Regions from separate parts of the Schinkia azotoformans genome, predicted to be linked through region 3. Evidence: riboswitches for the same ligand, from Rfam matches in the RefSeq annotation. Region 3 holds a riboswitch; each other region holds the start of a gene.
What was found. A riboswitch is a leader RNA that binds a small molecule or an ion and turns the genes downstream of it on or off. The one in region 3 is predicted to bind S-adenosylmethionine.
Positions count from the first base shown of each region.

Region 1 (9,910 bases), on a different contig from region 3:
TTTAGTTACCATCCACCAACAATATACTTCCCGCTTATTGTTGAGGAATGTATGATGATTGAACCAACAGAAACGGAATCGAAGGAAACGATTGATGAGTTTATTGATGTTATGATTCAAATTGCCAAGGAAGTTGAGGAGACACCAGAGGTTGTTCAGGAAGCACCTCATCATACAGTTGTGAAACGCCTTGACGAAACATTGGCAGCGAGAAAACCGGTACTGCGATATGAAAAATAGTATAGAAAAGCGGAAGCGCCCGTTCAGCGAAGTTTACGAGTCGCTGGGCGCTGAGCTAGACAAGTAAAAGGAGCTGAATCTCAGCTCCTTTTATTATGATTTCTTTTTAATTTTGCCTGTCCAAGTTTTGAATCCACCTTTTAGGTGATTAATGTCTTTATATCCTAATTTCTTTAAAATTCCTGCAGCTTGTGCACTGCGCATTCCACTTTGGCAATATAAGTAAACAGGCATATCATGGCGTATTTCCCCTTTTCTCATCCGAAGTTGGCTTAGTGGAATATTTCGAGCGCCTAAAATATGACCATTTTGAAATTCATTCGGTTCACGTACATCGATGATCTGTGCTTTTCGATAACCAGCTATGAATTCTTCCTCTGTTAACGTTTTTAAGTAGCGTTTTTGGTAAAGCTTTGTACCAACAAAATAAACGATGATTGCCACGATCGTTATAATTAATAAAGTTAATGAATCCATTGCAAAAACTCCTCTCTCATTCTTCGCGAAAACGTCCACTTATAATTATATAAAGGTTTGTTTCAATAGGCAAAGAAAATAAGAAAATAATTGTACAGAAGATGAAGATAGGCATAAGTGTTTTGGAAATTAGCCACTATTTGGTAGACTAAATAATGGCTTCCTAATTAAATATAATCATCGTGCACTTGAGTAAAAGGAGTTAAAATTACCATGAAAAAAGAAGTGTGGAACTTTATAGATTCAGAGAACAGCTCTCCAAGCTTTAATATGGCTTGTGATGAAGCGCTATTAACTTGGCATAGTGAAGGGAAAATCGGACCAACTATTCGATTCTATGGCTGGAATCCCCCGACACTTTCTATCGGCTATTTTCAAACGGTAGAAAAAGAAATAAATATGGATGCGGTGAGAGAGCAGAAATTAGGATTTGTTCGACGACCTACAGGTGGTAGGGCGGTTTTGCATGATAAAGAATTAACATACAGTGTCATTGTTTCAGAGGAACATCCGAAAATGCCCCAAACCGTAACAGAAGCGTATCGGGTTATTTCAGAAGGGATTTTAGAAGGCTTTAAGGAGCTGGGGCTTGATGCTTATTTTGCCATACCATCAACATCTAGGGAACAGGAGGAATTGAAGAATCCTAGATCCTCTGTTTGTTTTGATGCACCATCATGGTATGAATTAGTTGTCGAAGGACGGAAAGTTGCTGGTAGTGCCCAAACAAGGCAAAAGGGTGTAATTTTACAGCATGGCTCGATATTACTAGATATAGATGAAGAGCAGCTTTTTAGTTTATTTAAATTTAATAATGAGCGGATCAGGGAGCGGATGAAATCTGCATTTAGCAAAAAGGCTGTTTCTATTAATAGTCTAGCTAAGAAATCAGTATCATTAGAACAAGCAAAACAGGCGTTCAAAAACGGTTTCGAAAAAGGTCTTGAAATTGATCTTGAACCATATATACTAAGTGAGGGAGAATTAAAAATTATAAAGAATATTGAAGTCGAAAAATATTTAAATGATGCTTGGAATTTTCGAAAATAGATAATGAAGTCGAAATTTCTATGAAAATGTGGTACAAAAGCCACATTTTTTTGTTTGTTTTTTCAAGAATGTTGATAAATCGTCGATTAAGTTTTGCAAACAAGAAATTTTTCCATATTTCGTTATTTTAATCGAAAATAGCAATGTAATCTTGATTTTTCTCTTATTTTTAATGAATTACTAGTTTGACAAAATACTGTTTTTTTATTTGATGGTACAACATGTAGTAGGTATTGAAATATCGTCGATACTATATATTGATTTCGAGAGGATGTTATGGTACGGTATGTATATTGAATTAAGCAACAAGAATACCTACTAGAATTTTAAACTAACTTAAACTTTATTAATAGTTTTAAGGGGAGATGAAGTAATGGTGACGGCTGCTGCCGAAAAAATGATGGTTGATGTTAAAAGATTAAATAAGGACATTGCCTTATTCCCACAGGTCCACGAAATTACAGAAGATATGAAGCTTACTCATAAAGGTGTATCACGTCTCGTAATGCTAGACCGATATGCGTTTAAGGATACTGAAAAGATCACGCTAACAACTGGGGATTTTGTTGTTCTCACTATTAAAGAGGACCCTAAGTTTCCTGCCCGTGGTACTGGTTTTATACAAGATATTGATTGGGAAAATAATAAAGCCGTTGTATTAGTCGAAGAAGAGTTTCGCGGAGCTCTTGAAACTGAAAAAGAAGTGAAGACAGGTCTTATTACTCGCTCAATTGATGTAATCGAAAAACCACTTGAGATTTACTATGAGCAAATTGCAAAGCGTGTTGCGACAGGTCTTGCCGAAGTAGAAGAAACAGAAGAAAAACGCCAAGAATGGTTCAAAAAGTTCTATGAAGAGCTTTCCGACTTGAACTTTATCCCAGCTGGTCGTGTACTATACGGTGCAGGCTCAGGCACAGCCGTGACCTTCTTCAATTGCTATGTAATGCCATTTGTCCAGGACTCAAGAGGTGGCATTTCTGAACACCGCACACAAGTAATGGAAATTATGAGCCGTGGCGGCGGTGTTGGTACGAACGGTTCAACATTGCGACCTCGTAATACATTAGCACGCGGTGTAAACGGAAAGTCTTCCGGTTCTGTTTCTTGGTTAGATGACATTGCGAAACTGACACATTTGGTTGAGCAGGGTGGGTCGCGCCGTGGAGCTCAGATGATAATGTTGGCGGATTGGCACCCAGACATCGTAGAATTCATTATTTCTAAAATGCAAAACCCAAGAATACTACGTTTCTTAATTGAAAATACAAAAGATGAGCATATCAAAAAGCTTGCAAAAGATAAGCTGAAATTCACACCGTTATCTGAAACAGAAAAAGCAATGTATCAAGGTATTGTAAATTACAAAACAATCCCTGGAACAGGCGGTTTCCCTGACAAAGTTATCCATGAAGCTGAGGATAAGCTTGAAACAGGCGGACATTATAGCGTTCATAATCCTGAGTTTCTAACTGGTGCTAATATCTCAGTTTGTTTAACAAAGGAATTCATGGATGCTGTTGAAAAAGATGAATATTACGAATTAAAGTTCCCGGACGTTGAAAATTACAACCAAGAGGAAATGAAATATTATAATGAAGAATGGCACAAAATAGGCGATGTCCGTGAATGGGCAAAACTTGGACACAGAGTGCGTGTTTACAGAAAAATCCGTGCGAAAGAGCTTTGGAATCTAATCAATATTTGTGCAACATACTCAGCAGAACCAGGCATTTTCTTCATCGATAATGCAAATGACATGACAAATGCACGTGCATATGGTCATCAAGTTGTTGCTACGAATCCGTGTGGTAGAGAGTAGTTTGCCTCACGTTAAAAATTGCGGAATTAAGCGGGAACCCTGAGATGGGAATCCGAACCGAAGGCTAAAGTTAAAACTATAGTCAGGGGCAACGCATAGATGGTGAACCTCTAATAGGAGAATATAATCCATCCACGAGGCCGCAACACTAATGTCTACATTATTAGTGAAAAGATATGCTGAACTTACACGAACAAAGAAGTGTAAGAATCAAGGAATAAAAAGTCCTTGAGATAACAACTGGAACAACCTCTCGCACCATACAGTGTATGTAACTTGGCTGCAGTTAACCTTGGTCAAATGGCAGACAAGAAAAATAAAGTCGTAGATTTTGACAAACTTAGAAAAACAGTCCGCACTGGTGTCAGAATGCAGGATAATGTTATTAACGCAACACCATATTTCCTAGAGCAAAACAAAAAACAAGCTTTGGGAGAACGCCGTGTTGGTCTAGGTGTTATGGGCTTGCATGACCTCTTAATTTATTGTGAAACAGAATATGGCTCTCCAGAAGGAAACGAGCTAGTTGACAAAATATTTGAGGCGATTGCAACCGAAGCTTATCAGGCATCAGTGGAACTAGCAAAAGAAAAAGGAAGCTTCCCATTCCTAGTTGGCGAAACTGAAGCAGATACAAATCGTCTAAGAAAAGCATTTACGGAAACAGGCTATATGCAGAAAATGCCTGAAGCAATCCGTCAACAAATCTTAGAATATGGTATTAGAAATTCTCATTTACTGACTGTTGCTCCTACAGGCAGCACTGGGACAATGGTTGGCGTTTCCACAGGACTTGAACCTTACTTCTCATTCTCATACTACCGAAGCGGTCGCTTAGGTAAGTTTATTGAAGTAAAGGCTGATATCCTTCAAGAATATTTAAATAATCACCCAGAAACAGATCCAGAGAACCTTCCGAAATGGTTTATTTCTGCAATGGATTTAAAAGCTGAAGCACATGCCGATGTACAATGTGTAATTCAGCGTTGGGTAGATAGTTCAATAAGTAAAACAGTGAATGCTCCTAAAGGCTATTCAGTTGAGCAAGTTGAAAAAGTATATGAAAGATTATACAAAGGCGGAGCTAAAGGCGGAACAGTGTATGTTGACGGCAGCCGCGACGCTCAAGTATTAACCCTTAAAGCTGAAGAAAACAGTTTGGATGATGTTGAATTCGATAAAGTACCACATGAGCAACCACGTGTCGTACTAGTTGATACAATCAGTGACCTTCGTTCCACAGACGTAACAATCGGAAATGAAGTAGGAAATACTTGTCCAGTTTGCCGTAAAGGTAAAGTAAAAGAAATCGGCGGATGTAACACATGTACAAACTGTGGCGCACAGCTTAAGTGTGGTTTATAAAAAACTCGAGAAATTTGATGTTGCTTTGAAATAAAGTCTGATAAAAAATAACCTCTTTGGTATTCTTTACTAAAGAGGTTATTTTTCGTCTTTTCAAAAAAAGGAGGGAGAAATGCTAAGAGGTACTTGGGTGAAAGATTTAGATTAGAATGAAAAAAATATTATAAAAATTGCTAAAGAAAAAATATTAAGAACTTCAGAGTGTCATTCTTATATAAATGCTATAAGAAATACCAATATGAAAAGGGAAAGGTGAGGAAATGAATGTCTAAGCGCAAATGGGATTTAAATTTGTACGCTGTATGACATCATTTATTCTCATAAGTTTATATTTTGCAACCTGTCTTTCTTCTGCAAAATCTATAAAACTTCGACAAGTGACAGGTACAAAAAAAACGATTGACATTAATCTCCAACTTTGATAACTTTAAATAAATAAAAATTAACTAAGTATATTAAATTATAAAAAATAAATATATTTCTATTTTCTTATCTAGAGAAGCGGAGGGACTGGCCCTATGAAGCTTCGGCAACAGACTTTTTTAAAAGTACTGTGCTAATTCCTGCAAGCATGTTTAATGCTTGGAAGATAAGAGGAGAATGGGACTATTGAGTTCTTAACCTCTTCTTATTTACAGGAAGAGGTTTTTTGATTTTTTATAATTAAATTTTGTTGCAAGCCGATTAGACATCTAAAGGCAGCTTTTCACCAGTATTGGGGAACGCTGTCTTTTTTTTTTGTAAAAGAGGAGGGGGAGAGGCAGACTTGAAAGCTTTTATAACCTAATAAAAATAGACAAAGGAGAATGAGAAAATGACTAAAAATGTTCACACGAAAGATTTTAGATTTAATACAGTGGCTCTTCATGGGGGACAAAAACCTGATCCGAATACACGATCAAGAGCAGTTCCGATCTTTCAAACTACATCATATGTGTTTGATGATACAGACCATGCAGCATCCCTTTTTAAGATGCAAGGGGAAGGGTACATCTATTCAAGAAATGCTAATCCAACAAACACCGTTCTTGAAGAAAGGTTAGCACAGCTTGAGGGGGGAGTAGGGGCTTTTGCCGTGGCATCAGGTCAGGCAGCAGTGACCATCGGTTTGCTTACGTTAGCTAAAGTAGGTGATGAAATTGTTGCGACAAGCGCTTTGTATGGAGGTACATATGCCCTATTCTCTGAAACATTTCGTAATTTTGGCGTTACGGTTCATTTTATTGATGGGAGAAATTTTAAGGAAATCGAACAAAGCATAAATGAAAAGACGAAAGCAATCTTTACTGAATCAATCGGCAATCCAAATTTAGAAATTGCCGATTTGGAGAAGTTGAGTGAAATTGCACATAGGCATGGTCTCCCGTTGGTAGTCGATAATACGTTTGCTACTCCAGTTCTATTAAGACCAATTGACTATGGAGCAGATATTGTTATTCATTCTACTACAAAGTTTATTGGCGGCCATGGAACTTCAATTGGTGGAGCTATTATAGATGCTGGAAAATTCTCATGGGACAATGATAGATTCCCAGACTTTACAAAATCAAAACCTACTTTAAATCATCGTTCTTTCGTTGAAGTGGCAAATGAAAAGGCCTTTATTGCAAAAGCTAGGTTTGAGCTTGGGCATGATTTGGGGGCGACTCTTTCACCTTTTAACAGCTGGCTGTTTATTCAAGGGCTGGAGTCATTGTCTGTACGAATGAATCAGCATGTTAAGAATGCCCAAGCAGTTGCCCAATATTTATCCAAACACGAGTTAGTGGAGTGGGTAAACTATCCAAATCTTTTAAACAATTCTCAATATGAGTTGGCAATGAAATATTTTCCAAATGGGGTTGGATCGATCTTTACTTTTGGCATAAAAGGTGGTTTGGAAGTGGCGAAAATCTTTATTAATTCTTTAAAGCTACTTTCCCATCTTGCAAATGTAGGGGATTCAAAAACGCTGATTATTCACCCTGCAAGTACTACGCATTCAAGATTATCCCCTGAGCAACTGTTACAAGCGGGAGTTACTCAAGAGCTGATTCGAATATCGATTGGATTAGAGGATGTAAGGGATATCCTTGCGGATATTGAACAAGCGTTGCAAATTAGTAGTCGAGTCACTGGCACCCACAAGTAAATAGGGGGTGTGAGAAATGGGCTTAAAAAGTATAAAGACATTTAAGACGATCATGAAGTATGGAAACTTTCAGCGTGCGGCGGAAGAACTCAATTATGCCCAATCTACCGTGACAACTCATATCAAAAATTTAGGTCCTATTTAGGTGTGACTCTAATTAAAAACCACTGAGTGAGGAGGATAAAAAATGGCAATACAAACAGTTTCGGGGAAATCAAGCAAAGAGATTGCGGAGAACCTTGCCATAATATTTTATGAAAATGCAGCTGATAGGGATTTAAAAGGTGGAAATCCGAAACTAGAGCGAGATTTGATTCGTGAAAGTGGGTTACTTAAAGTGCTTATTCCAAAACAATTTGGTGGATGGGGGGAGAGTTGGACGGACGTTGTGCAGATCGTTAGGTTATTTGCAAAGTATGATAGTTCATTAGCACATGTTTATGGTTATCATTTTGTGAACTTAATCACTGCACATCTATGGGGAAACAAGGAACAGCAAGAATTCTACTTTAGTGAAACAGCCGAGAAAAATTTGTTCTGGGGGAATGCTTTTAATCCTATTGATATGAAGCTCTATGCACGTAAGGAGAAAGGAAACTTTGTCTTGAACGGGGTGAAAACCTTTTGTACAGGAAGTGTCGATTCAGATTATTTAATCGTCTCAGCACTTTATGAAAATCAAGATCACCAACAGTTTATAGCGATTATTCCTACAAACCGTCAAGGAATCACTGTTAATGAAGATTGGGATAATTTTGGTCAAAGGCAAACTGACAGTGGAACGATTACATTTACAAATGTGATTGTTAAGAAAGAAGAAGTGCTTCAAAATGGATTGGATTCTAGTGAGTTTGCAAAATTGAGGCTTAATATCTCTCATTTTATCTTGAATCATGTTTTTCTTGGAATTATGGAAGGAGCCTTGGAAGCTGCGAAAAAGTACACAAAAACAAAAAAAAGAATACGTACTCCAAATAATGATTCGGTAACTGGTGATCCCATTATCCAAAGACATTATGGTGAATTCTATGTACAATTAGAGGCTTCCAAACTACTTGTTGAAAAGACAGATACTCTATTCGAGCGATTATGGAATAAGGGTGAAGCCATTACAGAAGAGGAAAGATTGGAATTAAATCAAGCGGTCTACACAGCGAAAGCTTTTACAACAAATGCAGGTCTGGAACTAACATCTCGTATGTTTGAAGTAATGGGGAGCCGTGCTACAGCCAATCAATATCGTTTTGATCGGTATTGGCGTAATATGCGAACGATGACGCTACATTATTCTATTGACAATGTTATTCAACAATTGGGAGAGTGGGTTTTGCACAAATAGAACAGAAGGAGGAAAATGAATGGCTCAGGCTATCGAGTTGCAAAAGCAAAGACTTCAATTTGAAATGGTAAAGAACAAAATTGAAGCGAAGTCAATCCATTTTAGTTATCAAGGTGTCGAAATTTTAAAAAATATTGAGCTTGATGTGAAAGAAGAGGAATTCTTAGTATTAATGGGTCCGAGTGGCTGTGGAAAAAGTACATTGTTAAGATTGATAGCTGGCCTAGAACAACCCCAAAAAGGCGATATCATCGTAAATGGTGTTTCGTCAACACAAAAGGCTCCTGATTGCGGGGTTGTTTTTCAAGATTACTCATTATTTCCTTGGTTATCGGCAAAGGAAAACATCGTTCTCGCACTAAAACAAAAATTTAAAGGAAAGAAAACGAAAAAAGAACTGCAGCATTTGGCCGGGGAGTACTTAGAACTTGTTCAATTAGGTCTTTCGATTAAGAAGTATCCTGGTCAAATGTCTGGAGGAATGAAACAAAGGGCGGCCATTGCTCGAGCATTAGCATTTGGTTCTGACTTAATGCTGATGGATGAACCTTTTGGAGCATTGGATCCACTTACTCGCATTTATTTACAAGATTTATTATTAGAGATTAACCGTGATCAAAAGAAAACGATTGTGTTTGTCACTCACGATGCAGATGAAGCCATTTATTTAGCAGATCGAATTGTAATGTTTTCAGTTGGCTCAGCTGGTACGTACACAACGAGTGTTGATGTTCCATTTAAGAAGCCAAGAAATCGAAAAAAAATGTTGGCAAGCAGAGAGTTTACTAGATTTCGAGAACATATTCTAAACATCATGAACCAAGGCTTAATTGATAACTTAGAAGAACAGCATGAGGTGGGACTAGATGGAGAAGGAATCTAAATAAATATCTTTTGGGAGGAAATGAAATTGAAAAATTTATTCAAGGTAAAAACTAAAAAGGCCCTGGCTGCTTTAACTGCCGCAGTGGTACTAGCAGGTTGTGGAGTAGGGAACAAGGCTGAAAAAGCTAGTTCCACAGAGGGAAATGAAGAGAAAACTTATGAATTAACAGTAGGATATGGACAGTCACAAGGTGCACCTTTATTCGATATTGCAAAACATGAAGGATTCTTTGAAGATGAAAATCTAAAGGTAGAAGGGGTTGGGTTTGCTTCATCAGCAGATGGATTAAATGGACTACAGGCAGGCAAAATTGATATCGGCTTAACATTTGGTACGGCAGCTCCGTTAACTTTTATTGCAAATGGATCAGACTTTTCCGTTATTGGAGGTCATTTAGAGGGTGGACATCCAATCTTAGTTCAGGAAAAAGATAAAAATAAATATAAAACGTTAGAAGATTACAAAGGAAAAAAAATAGGAACGATTCGCATGTTTACGTCTGATATTGTATTTCGTACAGCGCTAACAGATGCGGGAATTGATTGGGAGAAGGATGTTGATATTGTAGAGTTTAAAACAGGGGGGGATTTGCTTCAAGCC
Region 1 is NZ_JARSMD010000007.1:54,529-64,438, forward strand. Features, by position in the region: gene gcvPB (aminomethyl-transferring glycine dehydrogenase subunit GcvPB) at 1-240, shown strand, start outside; gene P9E47_RS03725 (rhodanese-like domain-containing protein) at 334-717, opposite strand; gene P9E47_RS03730 (lipoate--protein ligase family protein) at 931-1,767, shown strand; partial or broken gene P9E47_RS03735 (vitamin B12-dependent ribonucleotide reductase) at 2,141-3,586, shown strand; partial or broken gene P9E47_RS03740 (vitamin B12-dependent ribonucleotide reductase) at 3,833-4,954, shown strand; SAM riboswitch class I at 5,441-5,550, shown strand; gene P9E47_RS03745 (O-acetylhomoserine aminocarboxypropyltransferase/cysteine synthase family protein) at 5,769-7,085, shown strand; partial or broken gene P9E47_RS03750 (helix-turn-helix domain-containing protein) at 7,102-7,247, shown strand; gene P9E47_RS03755 (acyl-CoA dehydrogenase family protein) at 7,273-8,424, shown strand; gene P9E47_RS03760 (ABC transporter ATP-binding protein) at 8,444-9,307, shown strand; gene P9E47_RS03765 (ABC transporter substrate-binding protein) at 9,329-9,910, shown strand, end outside.
Region 1: it holds a riboswitch for S-adenosylmethionine, as region 3 does, so the genes downstream of both, P9E47_RS03745 (O-acetylhomoserine aminocarboxypropyltransferase/cysteine synthase family protein) here and P9E47_RS10220 (ABC transporter substrate-binding protein) in region 3, are expected to answer to the same signal.

Region 2 (9,910 bases), on a different contig from region 3:
GGACGTTTTCTTTAAACTCTCCTCCAGCCCTTCTAACGATGGCCTCCAAGCGGAGTAGCAGCTCTTCGCGGTGAAACGGTTTTACTAAATAATCATCAGCACCAACCTTAAAGCCTTTTATTTTATCATCAATCCCACCTTTAGCTGTAAGCATTATGACCGGTGTCGAAATATTTTTGTTCCTTAAGTTTTGTAATACATCGTAGCCATTCATACTAGGCAGCATTATATCCAAGATAATTACGTCAAAAATATTTTGCTCGGCTAAAAACAACCCTTCCTCCCCGTCAAAAGCTTGTTCCGTTTCAAACAATTCTTGTGTGATTTCCTTTATTGTTTCAGAGATGAATTTGTCATCTTCGATAATTAATAGCTTCATCACAAGCTCCCCTTCTAAGTTTCCAAGTATCCATCATTCGATATGTTCGATTATAGGACGATTTGTCGTAATTGCAACTTATTTTCTATTTTAAGGTTTTGTTAAGGTTGATAATTTAATGTAAAACAAGCAAGCAGTGGAACAAGTACATAACCCAAATTATAAGTAAAAGGTGGATAAAACAATGAGGTTTACCATTAGAAAAAAATTAATGTTCAGTTATTTATTATTAATTTTTCTATTTGTTGCAAGTAATTTTATCGTAAATTCTAATTTGATAGCGGTTACGAATGACTCAAATCAAGAAATCATTGAATCTGTTCGGAGTTCTATTGATGATTTTACATATATTACGATTATTTTAGGCCTAACAATAGCCCTTGTAACCTCACATCTCATTAAGAAATCAATTAATGAATTTTCCATTGCCATTCATGCGATGGCAGAAGGGGATTTTACAGGTGATGATATCAAAATCAAGCAAAAGGACGAGTTTGGTGAACTTACTGAATCAGTAAACTATATGAAGAAAAACCTGAAGAATTTGATTTCCCAGGTAAATGAGACGGCTGAACAGGTTTCAACCATGTCAATTCAACTCTATGAAGGTGCAGAACAAACCAGTGTGGCCACGAAGGACATCGTTACCTCTATCCAAACTGTAACAGTAAATACGGAGGATCAATCAAGAAGGCTACAGGAATTAGTTTCACAATTTAAAGTTTAATTCACTAAGAAAAGGAGTTCAGTAAGATGACTAAGAAAACAAAATATTTTAAAGCTGCAGCAATTTTAGTGAGTACGTCACTCTTGTTTGCTTGCAGTAACAATTTAGATTCAGAGGCAGTTGAAGGTGCTCAAACTGAAAATGGGAGTTCTAGTGTTAGCGTTGTAAACGTTAGTGCTTTAATTAGTGAAAAGGTAAAGTATGATAAAGGCGACTTTTACAATGATTGGGAAAACGAAAATCCCATTCTAGTTAAATTGAATGGGACTGATGTTAGTTACGATTCAGCAACACCTGTGATTTATGATAATAATAGACTTACAATAAAAACAGGCGGCACTTATGTGATAAGCGGTGAATTGCTGGATGGGCAAATTGTGATTGATGCCGAAGATAAAAGTCCAGTTCGGCTCGTATTAAATGGGGCAAAGATTAACTGTAGCAATAGTTCAGCCATTTATGTAGCCAAGGCTGAAAAAACAGTGATCTCTTTACCGGAAGGCACAGAAAATTATCTTTCGGATGGACAACAATATGTTTTCGATGACTCATCAGAGGCTGAGCCTAATGCAGCACTGTTTAGTAAGGATGATCTTACTATTAATGGTACAGGAAAGTTAATTGTCCAAGGAAACTATAATAATGGAATTGCCAGCAAGGATGATTTGAAAATTACAGGCGGTGACCTTCACATAAAAGCTGTCGATGATGGGTTAATGGGCCGTGATTTACTTGCCGTCAAAGAAGGGAATATAGTGATTGAAGCAGGTGGCGATGGAATAAAGTCCACGAATGATAAAGATGCTTCTAAAGGAATAGTTGCGCTTGAAGGAGGTACATTTGACATAGCATCAGGTAATGATGGCATACAGGCGGAAACATCATTATGGATTGCGGATGGTTCTTACAAAATTAAGAGCGGCGGTGGAAGCCCAGAAGTGATAAATAATTCTGAAGAAAAAGCGAGGGGGCCATGGGGCGGCAGTGCTGTGCCTGTTAGCACGGAGGATACTGATTCAGAAAGTGCAAAAGGTTTAAAAGCAGGTACGGCAATTGCTGTAGGGGGTGGGTCCTTTACCATAGATTCTCTAGATGATGGTGTGCATAGTAATGATAGCATTGAGATAGGAAATGGTGACTTTATGATAGCAACCGGTGATGATGGTATTCATGCGGATTCATCGATTGTAACAACTGGTGGAAAAATAACAATTACAAAAAGCTATGAAGGGATAGAAAGCCAGCTCATCACGGTTAATGATGGTGAAATTCATGTAACAGCCAGTGATGATGGAATTAACATTGGCGGTGGTAATGATGGTTCAGGATTTGATGTGCCTCCACAGATTGAAGGGACAAGAGGGCCTGTTGGTGAAGCGAACAACGAGAATGCATCAAAAGCTAGCTCGAATAATGAAACAAAAACTGCTTCAGAGGAAAACAAGCTTACAATCAACGGTGGATATATCACAGTTAACGCAAATGGTGATGGACTTGATTCAAATGGATCAATAGCTATGACAGGTGGAACAGTTATTGTAAACGGACCGACATCTAATGGAAACGGACCTCTTGATTATGACAACAGTTTTGATATGAGTGGTGGATTTTTGATTGCAGTTGGAAGCTCAGGGATGGCTCAAGCAGTTTCCGAGGAGTCATCACAATACTCTTTATTAATGACCTATCCTGAAACACAGAAAGCAGGGGCGCTTGTTCATTTGGAGGACAGTAAAGGGGAGTCAATCGTAACGTTCGCACCTGAAAAAGACTATCAATCTGTTTTTATTAGTTCACCCAAACTAGAAAAAGGCTCTTCCTACACGCTATTCACCGGTGGGGCTTCAACTGGAAAAGATATTAATGGACTGTATAGCGATGGTGATTATCAAGGTGGAACAAAGGTTGTAGACTTTACCATTTCAGACTCTGTCACTTGGCTAAATGAAACAGGGATAACAACTGCCAGCAGTCATGGGCCTGGAGGATTCAATCCAGGTGGAGGTCAAAATCGACCAGGCGGATCAGGAGACAACCCGGGTGATATATTTAAGGATTTGGATGAAGCAACGATGGAAAAAGTAAGATCAATTATGGATCAAGAAAGAGCTGGTAGCATTACAAGAGAGGAAGCACAAGCTCAATTAACAGAACTAGGTGTGGAGTCCCCTAAAAGAGGGCCTAGACAATAAAAAACGATTAAGGGGAAGGTGCTTTTGCGTTATTGTTTAACCAAAAGCACCTTCCCCTTGCTTTAAGGATATTATTCTATAAAATTTACTGACATATTCGTGTTTCCAATCTTTTTCGAACATCTGAAACAACGGATTGCCAATACCTAGGCTCAGTTGTTACTGTTTTTTTGAATGATGCAAACATCGCTTTTTGTTTATCAGGAAAATCCGGAGCATCCTGTGGTGGCAATTCAGTTCTTTTTTCAGATACAAATTGTTGGACCTCCGGTGACCTTGGACCCCAAACAGCTTGTTCTTCACCCTTTTCATCAATAAAAATAAAGATTGGAATAGAGCGGGATGTCCCATTTGTTAAATATTGATCCATTAGCTCCAAATTTTCATCTCGAATAAGAAATCTCGTCTCGATTGAGGCAACTTCAGCCAGCCTTTGCAAAACAGGTACACAAAGTGCTGCATCTCCACACCAATCGGCAGTTAGAGTAATGATTCTAAGGTTCTTATTTTTTAACTCCGAAAAATACTGAACATCTTCGTGGTTTAGTTCTAATTCTTTATATACTCCCTCTAACTCAGGCCGATTTACTTGCATGTAATTCACGTATTCTGTAAAAGTCATTCCTTTTGAAAACCAATTGTTTAATGACATAAAAGACCCAATCCTCCTCGGAATTCCGGTTTTTCCCATCTTACCATATTATTATTAATTCCTAAATTTTTGTGCTCAAGGGAACACTTTTTGAAAATTTAGTGAAAGTGAAAAATTACCACCTTTATTTTACTAAAACTATATTGTGAAAATTCGATTAATTTAATATAATTTCACTAATACCTTCTTCTTTTTTATCTATGGGTTAGTTTCCAAATTGCACATTGTACGTAATGGTAGTCGTTATCGTTGAATATGTAGACACAAAACTTTAGAGACAAAACTGTATAAGTTAAGCAAGCCAGTATCGAATACTCCCGACGGAAGTTTTCAGAGGAGGAATGTAGGTTGGGTGTTTGTAAAGAATGTTCTTTAGAGATTAATGGTAACAGCAAGCAAGGAAGTAAGTTAACAAAATACCATAGATGAAAATTGGAGGAGAGAAGATGACAAAAAAGAAATTAAATAAGCGAGTTATTAAAATGATTAAGTCACATATGAAAGAGCAAGAACAAAAACAAGTAAATTGGCAAAAATCCGTATTACGTGAGGAAAACATAAGTTTCAAATAATTGTATTTGGAAAGCCCTTTCAAGGCAGATGAGTACAAGTTGATAAAGAAGAAGGTTGGACAGTTCACTCATTCTGGAGTGAACTGTTTATTTTTTTATTTATATAAAAAAGGTTGACGGTGGAAATAAATTACTCTATAATCCAAATTATCATAATTTTAAAAAATAAATAAATTTACTTATCAAGAGTGACGGAGGGAACAGGCCCGAAGAAGTCCGGCAACCACAAGCGATGCTTGTAAGGTGCTAAATCCTGCAGACAAAATTGTCTGAAAGATAAGGTTGAATGAGGCTACAAAACCCTTCTTCCTTATCGGATGAAGGTTTTTTTGATTTTGATTCAAATGAACAATTGAATAAAAGTAAATCTCTTATCAAGAGTGACGGAGGGAACAGGCCCGAAGAAGTTCGGCAACCACAAGCAATGCTTGTAAGGTGCTAAATCCTGCAGACAAGATCATGTCTGGAAGATAAGAGGAGGTGGCTCCTCTTCTTATGGAGAGGGGTTTTTCATTTTACAGAAAACCCCTCCCTTAGGCGTATAAATCTAAGTTTATACATCGAAATAGGAGGTAATAAAATGGCGAAAAAACATAATTGAAATAAAAATCTAACGACATAATCTTGCATCTAAAATATGACAAATGAAAAGAGGAAGAGAAAATGAAAAAACTAATTGGAATTATATTAAGCACATTATTATTGATTGGAGTTGTTGGTTGCTCAAGCAGTTCAAGTTCGTCAAATAATACCGGTGCTGAAGGTGAGAATAGTGGGGGAGAAGCCAAAAAGCCGAAAAAGATTGTTCTCGATTATGCTTACTATTCACCAACAAGCTTAGTACTTAAAGAATTCGGTTGGGTTGAAGAAGCATTCGCCCAAGATGATATAAAAATAGAGTTCGTATTAAGTCAAGGAAGTAATAAAGCACTGGAGTTTTTAAACAGTGGCAGCGCGGATTTTGGTTCGACAGCGGGTGCGGCAGCCTTAATGGCAAAAGCGAAAGGGGCTCCAATTGAATCCGTCTATATTTATTCAAAGCCTGAATGGACAGCATTAGTTACAGGTAAAGATTCAGCAATAAAATCTGTTGAAGAATTAAAAGGTAAAAAAGTAGCGGCAACAGTTGGTACAGATCCTTATATTTTCTTACTTCGTGCATTAGATGAGGTTGGGCTAACAGCAAAAGATATTGAAATCGTGGCTTTACAGCATAGTGACGGTGCTTCAGCGTTAGCAACGAATCAAGTGGATGCATGGGCAGGACTTGACCCACATATGGCAAGAGTTGAGGTTGAAACAAAGGCAAATCTGTTTTACCGAAATGTAGATTTCAATACGTACGGAGTTCTAAATGTTCGCAGCGAATTTGCAAAAGAATATCCAGAACAAGTGAAAAAGGTTATCGAAGTTTATGAGAAAGCAAGAAAATGGGCAATTGAAAATCCAGATGAATTAGCTGAAATCCTTGTAAAACATGCCCAAATTTCACCAGAGGTAGCGAAGAAGCAATTAGAGCGTAATGATTTCTCTGAACCAGTACCAGGAGAGAAGCAAATTGAAGCATTAAATGCTGCCGGAATAGTATTGCAAAAGGGAGACATTATCGATAAGAACACAGATGTATCAACGCTTGTTAATGAATTAATTAATCCTGAATTTGCGAAAGAGGTTATTAAGTAAAGGGTCCGACACCCACAAGAAAGGGGAATTCAATAAGATGGAAAGAAATAGTGCTTCAGTTGTTGGGAATATTGGAATAGGGAAGAAAACGAAAAAGTCCGTCCAACGATCAGGTAAACTGCAGCCCCTTATTTGGGGAAGTATCCTGCCGGTAATATTAATCATAGCTTGGGAGTTTTTAAGTAAGATCGGTGTTTTTCCAAAGCATTTATTACCTGCTCCGACGATTATTATTAGTAAGATTATTGAAATGGGACAGGATGGAACGCTTTGGGGCCATCTAGGTATAACGCTATACCGTATTTTCTTCGGATTTGTACTTGGCGTAGGGTTTGCAGTTGTCCTAGGAGCTATTGTTGGCTATTTGAAAAAAGCAGAGCTTTTACTTGATCCTATATTCCAGGCATTTCGTTCTATTCCATCGTTAGCATGGGTTCCTCTATTTATTTTATGGATGGGGATCGGGGAGCCATCTAAAATTGCGTTAATTGCAGTTGGGGTATTTTTCCCGGTTTATTTAAATATTGTTTCCGGGATTCAAGGTGTTGACCGCAAAATAATTGAGGTAGGGCGTATCTATAATTTTACAACCTATCAATTGATAAAAAGAATCATTTTACCTGCATCATTGCCATCATTCTTAGTTGGTATCCGCAGTGGTTTAGGATTAGGCTGGATGTTTGTCGTTGCCGCAGAATTAATGGGTGCAAGTAAAGGCATTGGATATTTATTAGTTTATGGACAAAATACGTATTCACCAGAGTTAATCATCGCTAGTATCGTCCTATTTGCAATAATGGGAAAACTAACAGATTCCCTTCTAAAAGGGCTCGAGGGAAAAGCACTGCACTGGCAAGACTCTTTTGTGAGGAATTGAGGGTGGAAAAATTATGTTAGCAATTGAGAATGTAACAAGAACGTTTGAAAATGGAGCAGGTTTTAAAAATATCGATTTGACAGTAAATGAAGGCGAGATTATTGGAATCCTTGGAACAAGCGGTTGTGGGAAAAGCACTTTGCTAAGGGTTTTGTCTGGTTTGGACCAAGGCTATAAAGGAACGATCAAAATTAATGATGAGGTTATCACTTCAGTTCACAAAAAAATTGGAATGGTGTTTCAGGAAGCAAGGCTAATGCCTTGGTTAACTGTTATTGAAAATGTTGGTTTTGGATTAAAAGTAAAGGATCAATCAGAACGGAAGAAAAAAGCGCAACAATTAATTCAATCCGTTGGGTTAACAGGTTTTGAAAATCAGTATCCAAAGGATCTATCAGGTGGTATGGCACAAAGGGTGGCAATTGCGAGGGCGCTTGTATCAGCTCCGGAAATATTGCTTTTAGATGAGCCCTTCAGTGCATTAGATGCTTTTACGAAAATGAAGCTGCAAGATTTATTGCTTTCAATTTGGAATGAATATAAATCTACATTTGTGTTAGTAACACATGATATTGATGAGGCATTATATCTTTGTGATCGGATTTTAATATTAAGAGGGCAGCCTGGCATTGTGTATGAAGAATTGAAAATTGAGGCGCCAAGACCAAGAGCCCGTGGAGATTTATTGCTTGCACAGCTAAAAGACAAAGTTTTAAGTCACTTGGACTTATCAAAACAAGAGTAAGGGGATTATAAAATTGATTACATCTTTAGTAAAATATCTAAATCCTGCCCGGGGAGACTATAATCTTTCTAATTATCAAAAGGTTCGTGAAGAGTTTTCTTGGGAGGAAGTGAAAAAGAATTTCTCCTGGTACAAAACGAACAAAGTCAATATGGCTTACGAGTGTATTGACCGTCATGTGGCGGATGGGTTCGGTGAAAAAATAGCCATTCATTATGTTAACGGGGAAGAAGAAATTAAATATACATTTAAAGAGGTTAAAGAGAAAACAGATCATTTGGCTACAGTTTTAAAGAAGCATGGGATTCACAAAGGTGATATTGTCTTCGTTTTTTTACCTAAACATCCTGATTGTTTAATAGCTACTTTGGCAGTGATTAAACTAGGTGCAATCGTAGGGCCACTATTTGAAGCTTTTATGGAGGAAGCAATCAAAGATAGAATTTCAGATTGTGAGGGAAGGTATCTCATTACCAACTTGGAATTAGGGATTCGTGTTCCAAGGGATGAACTGCCAACTTTAAAAAAGATTTTTTACACAGAAGATGTGGATCAATGCTTGAATGGAGAAATTTCATTAGTGGGGGAGTTAAGGAACACTGAAATAGATAACAACGTTTTGGAATGGGTCGATTTTGAACATGGTTTAAACATCCATTATACAAGTGGCTCAACAGGAAAACCGAAGGGGATCATCCATGCGCACCGGGCAATGATTCATCAATATTTAACCGGGAAATGGGTGCTCGATTTAAAAGAGGATGATGTGTATTGGTGCACGGCCCATCCAGGTTGGGTAACCGGAACTGTATACGGGATTTTTTCCCCATGGTTAAATAGAGCGACGATTGTCATTAATGGAGGACGCTTTGATGCGCATTCTTGGTATAAAGCGATTGAGCGAACTAAGACAACAGTTTGGTACAGTGCTCCAACAGCCTTTAGAATGTTAATGGCTGAGGGAAATGATCTTGTGTGTGAGTATGATCTTTCTTCATTGCGACATTTGCTGAGTGTTGGTGAGCCTTTGAATCCTGAAGTGATTTATTGGGGTCAGGAGGTATTAGGGAGAAGAATTCATGATACATGGTGGATGACTGAAACCGGTGCCCAGTTAATTGTGAATTTACCATCTGAAGTGATCAAGCCTGGTTCAATGGGGAGGGCTTTTCCTGGAATTGAAATTGCCGTGTTAGATGATGACGGCGAGCGCCTCCAGCCTGGTGAAGTTGGTCATTTGGCAGTAAAAGCGCCATGGCCAGGAATCATGAAGGAAGTATGGAGAAATAAAGAGAAATATGATTCCTATTTTAAATTTGATGGCTGGTATATATCCGGAGATTTAGCAACGATTGATGAAGATGGCTACATCTTTTTCCAAGGCCGCAGTGACGACATGATCAACTCATCAGGCGAAAGAATTGGCCCATTTGAAGTCGAAAGTAAATTGATCGAACATCCAGCTGTTGCTGAAGCGGGTGTCATTGGTAAGCCAGACCCACTTCGTGGTGAGATTGTAAAAGCATTTATTGTGCTGAGAAAAGGGTATGAAGCTAGCGCACATTTAATAGAAGAAATCCGTCTTTTTGTAAGACAAAAGCTTGCCGCCCATTCAGCTCCCCGCGAAATTGAAGTCTTAGATGAATTACCAAAAACAAAAATAAGCGGGAAAATCTTAAGAAGAGAGCTTAAACGATTAGAGCTGCAAAGATTAGGGGAATAAAATAGGAAGCAGGGGGTTCTCCTGCTTCCCGGGACAGAGGGACGGGTTCTCTGGTCCTTTTGTATATTTATTAGCTTAATATTTTATAAAGCTCATTAAGCTTCCTAATTTCATAGGTTGGCTTAATGGTTGTTTTATTCGGATTCTTTTCCGGGTTAAACCAACAGGAGTCGAGTCCCGCAAGTTCGGCTCCTTTTATATCAGAACCTAATGAATCACCAATAACTAAGCTTTGTTTTTCGGTGAATTTAGGAATCCGTGAAAAAACATAATCAAAGAATTCTTTCCTTGGCTTTTGATAACCGATATCATCCGAAACAAAAACATTCTTAAATAGAGGATGTAGCCCCGAAGCACGTA
Region 2 is NZ_JARSMD010000010.1:218,259-228,168, reverse strand. Features, by position in the region: gene P9E47_RS06240 (response regulator transcription factor) at 1-379, opposite strand, end outside; gene P9E47_RS06235 (HAMP domain-containing protein) at 564-1,106, shown strand; gene P9E47_RS06230 (carbohydrate-binding domain-containing protein) at 1,133-3,298, shown strand; gene P9E47_RS06225 (thioredoxin family protein) at 3,384-3,950, opposite strand; gene P9E47_RS06220 (hypothetical protein) at 4,397-4,522, shown strand; SAM riboswitch class I at 4,699-4,805, shown strand; SAM riboswitch class I at 4,891-4,999, shown strand; gene P9E47_RS06215 (aliphatic sulfonate ABC transporter substrate-binding protein) at 5,186-6,205, shown strand; gene P9E47_RS06210 (ABC transporter permease) at 6,243-7,082, shown strand; gene P9E47_RS06205 (ABC transporter ATP-binding protein) at 7,096-7,827, shown strand; gene acsA (acetate--CoA ligase) at 7,841-9,550, shown strand; gene P9E47_RS06195 (YjjG family noncanonical pyrimidine nucleotidase) at 9,621-9,910, opposite strand, start outside.
Region 2: it holds a riboswitch for S-adenosylmethionine, as region 3 does, so the genes downstream of both, P9E47_RS06215 (aliphatic sulfonate ABC transporter substrate-binding protein) here and P9E47_RS10220 (ABC transporter substrate-binding protein) in region 3, are expected to answer to the same signal.

Region 3 (9,910 bases):
GCTGGGCAAAGGCCACGAATTTCATCCCCAAAGCCATAGGCAATTTCAGCTTTTGTTATTAACCCAGCTGCTGCCAACAGCTGCCAGTCATGCTGTGACCCCTTTGCCGCAATGGTTAAGTCACCGATATTTTGACGAATAATCTCATATACAGCAGCCATTGGGTTGCGGACCGAGCCCATGCCGCTAAATACAATATAATCCCCTTGATTAACCCTACGGCTTACTGCCTCTTTTAAAGTAACTCGTTTATCAATTTTCTTTGTTGATTTATTATTTCTTCGATATTCCCTTATTTCATCAGTAGATGCCCAGCCATATAAATACGGATTTTCGGCTTTAATGTTTGTAGTAGTCATCGCAACATTTCTCCCTTCGTTTTTTCCTAGCGGTCTGACCATTGTGCTGGTCTTTTATCTAAAAATGCACGTATTCCTTCTACTGCATCTGGTTTTTGGCTATTTTTCACCATCACATCTGAGCTATATGTTAAAGCTTCAAAATCGTTAGAGATTTGAAGCTGTGTATATAATTGTTTTTTACCAGCCTCTAAAACTGCCAAACTATGACGAGCAACGGAGTTTGCAAACTTCTCAGTTTCTTCATCTAATTTTTCAAGCGGTACAACTCTATTAATTAACCCATGAATCTTCGCTTCTTCTGCTGTGATGAAATCGCCTGTAAATAAAAGCTCCGCAGCCTTCTTGCGATCAAGGTTACGGCTTACGAAAACAGCCGGTGTATGACAGAATAGGCCAATTAATGTTCCAGGGGTTGCAAATAATGAATTATCACTTGCGATCGCTAGGTCAGATGCCGCTACCAATTGCGCACCCGCTGCTGTCGCAATAGCATGCACCTTTGAAATGACAACTTGTGGAATATTTCTGATCTTTTCCATTAAGGCTTGGCACTCTTCAAATAGATTTGCAACATCTTCAACTGGTGCACCGTCAATCTCACGAAGGTTATGGCCGGAGCTGAACACTTTTCCTTCTGCTTGGATAATAACAACATTTATTTTTCTTTCATTTGCAATTTCAGTTAACTTTGCATCCAGTTCTCTTATCAATTCAAGCGATAGCGCATTACGCTGCTTATCATTATCTAATGTAATGGTTCCAATTTTTCCATTTTCCTCATATTTAATTAAACTCATAGTAAATCCACCTTTCATATCTGTTTAGTTAGTTTAATATGTGTAAAACTGTTGCAATTTTTCCTTAATGGAAACTATGCCTATAAAACGAAAGTGGCCTTTCCTCAAGATAAGGAAAGACCACTACAACATTTATGAGTCCCTCACTTATCTTACTGCTGACGATTCATCAGTAGGAATTGGCACCTTCCATCTTATTAAAAGAATGGGGTTGCCGTGGTTTCATAGGGCCTTTCCCTCCACCACTCTGGATAAGTAAAAATTCAAATATTTTGTTTTTTTAAAATTATGTCCTTAACTCTATCATTAACTTCAATGTTTGGCAACTGCTTTTTCAAAAAAATAAAATTTTAAAATTTCTAATAATCCTTATTGACAAAGTATACTTTCCTCCCGTACAATCACAATCATAACAAAAACAACCAAATATTGAAACGGATACCTTATCCAGAGAAGGGGAGAGACTGGCTCTATGATCCTTCAGCAACCTTGCAGCAATGCAAAAGGTGCTAACTCCAGTAACAAGTTGTATAACTTGTTAGAAGATAAGGAAGAGTCGATTTTTTGCCTCTTCCTTGGGAAGAGGTTTTTTAGTTTCAGAAAATAATCGAGAGGACGATCTATCATTATGAAAAAGAGATTAGTAGTTTTAGGTACAGCATTATCATTAACAATAGGATTAGCAGGATGTAACAGTGCAGAGAATACGGCTAATACAACACAGCCCCCAACAGAACAAGCAGAAAATAATAATCAAAGCCAAAAATTGATAGACTTTGCTATCGGTCACTTACCAACAACAGGGCATAGCTTGTATTATATCGCACAAGAAGAAGGTTATTTTAAAGAAGAAGGATTAAATGCTACATTTCATCCATTTTCAAATAGTGGAGAAGGAATCAATGCAGTAATAGCTGGAAAATTAGATGTCGGCACATTCGGGACTCCAGCGCCACTTACTTTTGAAGAGCAAGGTGCCGATATTGTGTTCCTAGGCGGTCAAATGGGAACTGGTGCAGGGGTCGTCTCAAAGCCTAACTTATTACATGAGCTTCAGGATATTAACAACTTTAAAGGAAAAAAGGTTGCTACTGTTAAGCTTGCTACTGGTGATGTTATTTTGCGTGGAGCATTATATGAAGCTGGAATTGATTATGAAAAAGATGTAACCATTATTGAAATGAACTCACCAGCCGATGTAATTATGGCAGTTAAAAAAGGGGAAGTGGATGCCGGTGTAGTATGGGCTCCATTTGTTGAAAAAGCAAAACAAGAAGGATTAGAGATTGTTAAGTATTCACAAGAGTATGCTGAAAATCATGTTTGCTGCCGCATTATTGCAGACGAAAAGAGGTTTGACGAAAATCATGAAAAATATGTTAAATTTTTAAAAGCGATCATTAAAGCAGAAAGATTTGAAAAAGATGAAGCCAATAAACAAAAAGCAATCGAAGATATCAAAAAATATGTAGATGTTGATCTTGAAATTATTGAAAAAGATATTTACGGCGGCTACGTGGATCAAAGCGCCGACCCTAATAAAAAAGCGATTCTTTCAATGAGAGACACGATGGTTAATATCGGTTATTTAAAAGAAGAGAAAGATATTTCAGATCTTATTCATGTTGAAACTTACAAAGAAGCACTGGATCAGTTAATAGCAGCTGAACCAAATGATCCTTTCTATCAAGAGTTACTAGTACGTTTTCAGGAAAACAACCTATAGGATAGGGATGGGATAAAAGTGAGTACAATACTATTTGAAGATATTAATGTCAAATACGACAAAACAGAACAATATGCTTTAAAAAACTTAAACCTTACTATCCAAGCGGGTCAAATTGTTTCATTAATTGGCCCGTCTGGATGCGGTAAATCTACAACTCTTAATTTAGCATCTGGCTTATTAACTCCAACTTCAGGTGCGGTAAAAATTAATGATAGCGAGATTACAGGGCCTGGTCTTGACCGTGGAGTAGTATTCCAAAACTACTCCCTATTCCCTTGGATGACGGTGCTCGAAAATATTACCTTTGCCCTAAAACAAAAGTCGAAAGAACCAAATGAGGTAATTACAAAAAAAGCGATTCAAATTCTTGCAAAAGTCGGTTTAGATGAAAAAGCGCAAAAATCTTTTCCATCTGCGCTTTCCGGTGGAATGCAACAACGGGTTGCCATCGCTCGGATGTTTATCCTTGATGCACCAGTATTTTTAATGGATGAACCATTTAGTGCCGTTGATGAAATTACAAGAAATCAGCTTCAAGACCTGCTATTAAACCTTTGGGAAGAAGGGGAAACAAAGAAAACCGTCCTCGTTGTCACCCACAATATAGATGAAGCTATTTTTCTATCGGACCGGGTTGTTGTTCTCCATGATGGTCAAATCCAAGAGGATATTGCCATCCCTTTTAAACGCCCAAGAAACAGATTCAATATCGATCAAGAGGAAGAATATACGAAGATTCGCCGCGAACTATTAAAAGCTATTTCCGGAGAATACTAGGGGGCATTAAGATGAAAAATTTACTTGTTGGCAATGAAAAGAGAAAAGCTACGACTGATATTATAATCATTATTGGGGTACTATTGCTTGCTTGGCAGCTTTTAACCCAACAGCTGGGACTTTTGTCGAATTTCCTTTATCCATCCCCGCAATCAGTACTAGGTCAATTTAAAGCCGATGGGGCAGAACTGCTTGTTCACTTGGCGGCATCCGTTAAACTATTAGCCAGTGGAATGATTTTAGCCATTGTTTTAGGAGTTCCATTAGGGGTTTTTACAGCATCAAATAAACGGCTTGAATTCGTAATTAGACCAATTGCCAGCGTTTTATCTCCGATCCCTCCGATCGTATGGATACCATATGCAATTGCGATTCTACCATCGTTTCAAGCGTCATCAACTTTTGTCATCTTTATCGGTGCTTTTTGGCCTATTTTTCTTAATACATTAAATGGTGTTACCAATATTGATTCAAGATACATTAAATCTGCACAAACCCTTGGATTAAATCAATATACAATGACTACTAAAATTATTATTCCGGCAGCATTGCCTTCGATTTTCTCAGGAGTACAGGTCGGTTTAGTATTATCGTTTATTTTGTTAACAGCCGCAGAAATGATTGGGTCCTCAGCCGGCATCGGTTTTTATGTAAAGTTAGCAACAGATTACGGTAATTATACAAAAGTAATTACTGGTATTATCTTCATTGGCCTCATCGTAACTGTGATCATGACATTGTTTCACAAACTTGAAAAACATTTGCTCCGCTGGAGAAGTTAAGGAAGGACTGTCATTATGCCCTGCATGTGACAGTCCTTTTTATTTTTAAAGGATATTTAAAATTAGTATAGAAATAATATAGTAGAATAGGAGGCGTATATCTTATGGGACGTAAATCATATTTAAAAGGGTTGGCAACGGGCATTGTCGGGACTACACTTTTCATAACAACGATATCTACTGTGGATGCTTTTGAACCATACTATAAAAATGTTAAAGCGTTTATTTCTTCTATCAATATTGTTTTGGATGGGGAACCTATTTATCTAAAGACTGATCCGCTGTTAATCGACGGAACGACCTATTTACCGCTAAGGGATATAGGGGAAGCATTTGGAAAACAAGTAACATGGGATGGAGTAAACAACACGATTATGATCGGACAGACCGAAAAAAGCCATCGACCTTCAACGGGAATCTACCAACTAGATCCGATATATGGTGAAACGTACATGTTTGTCGGTTATGGCGGCAAAGACTATCTCGAGCCCGAGGAAGACGGCGGAAAAATAACGTTGTTAAAACAACAATTTAGCACAATCAATTCTATCGCCTTTCTTGACGGCAGTTCTGTTGCCTATCATCTATATGACAATAAATTCAAATCTATTAAGGGGCTAGTTGGTGTAGACGACTCCAACCCTGGTTATTCAGAAAAAGGCATTATTAAGTTCTATGGTGATAACAAAGAGCTTGCGACGATTACGACCGGAACAAAGCGGGATGAGCCAATCTCGTTTGAGGTTGATATTACAGGTGTTGAAAAACTAGAAATTAAAAATATCAAAGCGAGCGGCACCGCTTCAAGAGTAGCACTAGTAGATGTCGTTTTAGAAGCCGTTCAAGAGTAAAGGATATTCCTTTGCTCTTTTTTCTTTAAAATGAAGAAATAGTTTCCATTATATATTAAAATAACCATAGGGCATATTTAGAGAGGGGAGATATCGCAACTATGATTAAAAAATTAATTCTATTACTTTCTTTAACTCTGCTTCTATTACCTGCCACTACTGGTAATGCAGAGCATGTATATAATGATGAAAACGGGTATCATTATTATTTTGATTCATCTAGCGGATTTTATATTCGTTTAGATAATCCCAGGACAAATAACATAAGTACAAACATGATTGATGAATTAACCTTTACTGTCCTATGGTATAACAAGGATAATTCGAAACCGAACTTCGGGTATAATGGTATCCCCTACGGTGTTTTTGATGTTGATACAAAAGTCAGCCATTCAAGAATTACGAAAAAGTCTTACGAACATGTTTATACGATTCACGATATTGATACCAAACTTACAAAAACACAAACAGGCTATAAGATACCAATCGAAATAAAGAATCGTGATTCTAAAGACTCTTCCTACAGTAATTTTAAAGGTGAAAGTGGCAAAATCGACATTGAATTAAACTATTATCATGTTGATCATTCCCAGGCCAAATTTTATACAGACTTTATTGGTGGAAAAGATATAAAAATGTTTGGGGATAAGTTAATTCTTCGTTTCCCTGTAGGCACTTATATCTCTGATAATGTCAAAGCTGAATCTAGTTCTTTTAAACATATTCTCTTAGACCAAAGATTTGTCGTTAATGTTCGCGAAAAGCCGCAGCCATCTGATGATTATGTGTTTTTAAGTCAGCAATTCATCATTGACGATTCGAATGGAAGTCTGATTGCAAAGCCAAGTACATGGGGGGACATTACGCTTGCCTACGAAGGGGCTGTGCCTAAAGCAATGGAAGGCTATAACCTAGCTGTTTTAAAAAACAATTATGGTAAATGGATTCCGATCGGCGGGGTTGTTAATAGTCAAAATAAAACGGTAACAGCAGTCTTCGATGATTTTGGAACGTATGCTATCGGTCTAGTGTACAAAGACTACGGTCTTAAAAACCATTGGGCTAAAAAGGAAGTACTCGGACTTGCTTATAAAGGTGTGATTCAACCGGAAATAAACACGAAGGATAAAGAGTTATTAACAAGTTTAGATAAGCCAATTGACCGCCTCAACTATACGGTGCTTCTTTCAAAAGCACTTGGATTCCAACCGCTAGATTACACTGGCGTCTTCTCCGATATAAAAGAAATTGACTATAGCCAAGATGAACTTGGGTATTTAATGGCAGGTGTAATGAATGGACTTGTTTTTGGGAAGGAGTCCAATATTCCTGGATATATGGTCATGGAGCCAAAGAACACGTTAACCCGTGAAGAAGCTGTTGCATTTTTAGCTAGGGCAATCAGCCTAAATGGTGCTGAACAAGAGGCCTCAAAGTCTAAATTTACGAAAAAGAAAAAATCAACAAAAGATGCACCTGAAGATCCAAAAGCCGAACTCAAAAAGACATATAAGGATGCAAACAAGATTTCCGATTGGGCAGCACCGGCAGTATTACAGGCTACAAACGAAAAATTGATCACGCCTATTAGCGGAAACTTTAACCCTAAAGGCAAATTGACAAAAGCGGAAGCAATGTCAATGATCTATAAATTAATGGAATCGAAAAAACTGAAATAGCTACTAAATACAAAAGAAGGGACTAGTCCAATTTGTGACTGTCCCTCCTTGTTACTTTTCCTTCAATAATTCAATTTCTTCTTCTACTTTCGCTATTCTTAAGAGCTGCGTATCCAATCGTTTGTTTAATTTACCGACAAAGTCAGCGGATGTTTCAATTACATCCACTCCATTTCCATGAAGACATTTACTTTCCTCAATGCGTTCCAATATTTCTTTTATATCCGTTAAATCTATTTGGTTCACACTTACATAATGTTCGATGCTATCCATCTTTTCTATTCTTGCCAGCCTGGATTCAATTGTTTGCAATTTGCTCATTATATTTGAATTCATTTGATTTAGTAATTTTAAAATTTCGTTTATTGTTTGTTCCATGGTTTACCCCTCCGATGTTAAACATAGCCCTAAGATAATTATTTACTTCACTTCAAAAATTATCCTTACCATCCTTCGAAACTAGTTAAGTATTCTATATTAAAGTTATACAAATTCACGAAAAAAAAGAGTGACATTAGTCACTATTTATTTGAATCTTTTGTGAAGATAAGCTATGAAGGATCATTCCAAGGACGATAAGACCAAGACCTATAAGGGCGATAGCACCTGGGACTGCAGCACCTAATAATAGCATTTCGCCAATGACGGCAAAGATAATTTCGCCGGATTGCGTCGCCTCAACAGCAGCGAGCAGGCGAGAGCTCTTGCGGGCTAGATCTGTCGCATAAAAAAACAGCACCGTAGCAATGAGCCCTGAAAAAATCGCTACAATAAACGACTGGAAAAGCTGGTTATTAGAGGGAGCTCCATGGATAAACAACCCTATTGTTGACAATACAAACCAAAAAGGAAGGCTGGCAATCGTCATCCCCAATACTCTCTGAAAGGTATCCAATCTGCCATCACACACTTCCATCATTTTCCTATTACCGAGCGGATACGCAAATGCGGCTATGATGACAGGCAAGATACTTAAAAGTGTGGAGCTTAATTCGACCTGTGTGGCTTGCTGTGCTTGAATAATAATAACACCAATTAAAATAAGGGAAGAAAACTTCAGCTCTTTAACTGGTATTTTTTCTTTTTGAAGAAAAGGAACAAGTAAAGACCCGGCTATGATCGTTGTCTGCCATGTACCAGCAACAAGCCAGCCGGGACCAAAGGCCGCTGCATATGTAATTGGTGTATAAAACAAACCAAAGCCAATTGTACTCCAAAGCAGCCATTCAAATGGCTTTTTCTTCATTTCCTCAAACACAGGCTTCATATTTCCCCTTATTCCAACAATTAAGAGTAAAAATGGGATCATGAATATGTATCGTAAAGATGCGCTCCAAATCCAGCTTCCCCCACTCAAATCCATGGATCTGTTCAAAATAAAAGTTGAGGCAAAAAAGAATGAGGCTATAATTCCAATCAATATTGCTTTCAATAAAAAATCCCCCAATAAAAATTATAAAAAGGTATAATGTTTTTTGAATATTTTAAATATACATCACTCACTACTATGTATAGAAGCAAAAAAATCGCCTGTTTCTTTTTAAAAAAGTAACAGACGATTTTATGATTTAGACAAAAGTACGTATATCATGCACACATTGACATCACTTTTCATTCTTCCACTCCTTAATGGGCTTCATTTATCATCATTTCAAGTTGCTCATACGTTAACCATTCGATAAATTTTTTAAAATCAATGATTCGATCAATCCCATGCTTTTCACAATTCCTAATATAGTTCGAATATGCCATTTCATACTTTTCCACTTTATTTCTCTCCTCTTTATATTGTATTATAACAGATATCAACTGTTGTAATTTATTATATAACACATCTCAAATGCTAGTCAATATAAATTTTCAATAATTTGTTAATAATAGGAATAAGATAGGTTTTAAAGGAGTGTTCCGATTTTGCGCGGTTTTTTTGATAGATTTAGGCAAATGAATATTATTTTACGGTTATTTCTAATTATTAGCATAGTCTTTATTGCTTTTGGGGTGTCCATCCATTTTATTGAGCCTGAAAACTTCCCGACTATTTTCGATGGAATATGGTGGGTTGTTGTTACGACCGCTACAGTTGGCTATGGTGATTATGTTCCAGAAACTGTTATTGGCAGGTCTGTTGGCATCGTTATGATTTTAATAGGGGCTTCCCTTGTTACTTTTTATATGGTAACAGTAGCAACCTCTATCTTTAAGACGCTCGATGCTTTGCATGAAGGAAGTGCAGCTTATAAAGGAAAGGAGCATATGATTATTGTTGGCTGGAATGAGCGATCGAAAAATACGATTCAACATCTCCACTTCATCAATCCAACTTTACATATTGTCTTAATTGATGATTCATTGACAGAGAATCCTTTAGCTGATCGGAACGTGTATTTTGTAAAAGGAAATACTACAAAGGATGAAACTTTAAAACGGGCCAATATTGAAAAGGCAGGAACTGTCCTTATCACTGCTGATCAAAATATGAATGAGCATGAAGCTGATATGCAGTCCATCCTAACACTACTGGCCATAAAGGGACTTAATCCAATGATATATTGCCTAGTTGAAATTTTAACACATGAACAGGTAAACAACGCGCGTCGCGCTGGTGCAGATGAACTCATTGAAACATACCTTGTGTCAAGCTATATTATGGTCACAAGTATTCATTCACATGGATTATCTACCCCTATTCTTTCTTTATTAAATCTTACAAAAGAACGACGATTGGCTTTAGTAACCCCAACAGAAGAATTCCGCGATAAAACATTTTCACGTGGAGTTGAATTATTATTAAAAGAGGGATTCCTGTTGATTGGGATAAAAAAAAGAGAAGAGTTTTTAATTTACCCTTCCCCTTCGATTACAATTGATATGAATGACGAATTATTGGTTATTGTTCATTAAACGCTTTTCTAATTCTTCTTTTTCCTTTT
Region 3 is NZ_JARSMD010000017.1:93,567-103,476, forward strand. Features, by position in the region: gene P9E47_RS10210 (CoA transferase subunit A) at 1-359, opposite strand, end outside; gene P9E47_RS10215 (enoyl-CoA hydratase-related protein) at 386-1,159, opposite strand; SAM riboswitch class I at 1,304-1,417, opposite strand; SAM riboswitch class I at 1,600-1,711, shown strand; gene P9E47_RS10220 (ABC transporter substrate-binding protein) at 1,788-2,885, shown strand; gene P9E47_RS10225 (ABC transporter ATP-binding protein) at 2,904-3,665, shown strand; gene P9E47_RS10230 (ABC transporter permease) at 3,677-4,447, shown strand; gene P9E47_RS10235 (stalk domain-containing protein) at 4,552-5,298, shown strand; gene P9E47_RS10240 (S-layer homology domain-containing protein) at 5,400-6,977, shown strand; gene P9E47_RS10245 (hypothetical protein) at 7,029-7,355, opposite strand; gene P9E47_RS10250 (DMT family transporter) at 7,492-8,409, opposite strand; gene P9E47_RS10255 (hypothetical protein) at 8,604-8,744, opposite strand; gene P9E47_RS10260 (potassium channel family protein) at 8,892-9,881, shown strand; gene P9E47_RS10265 (glucose-6-phosphate isomerase) at 9,861-9,910, opposite strand, start outside.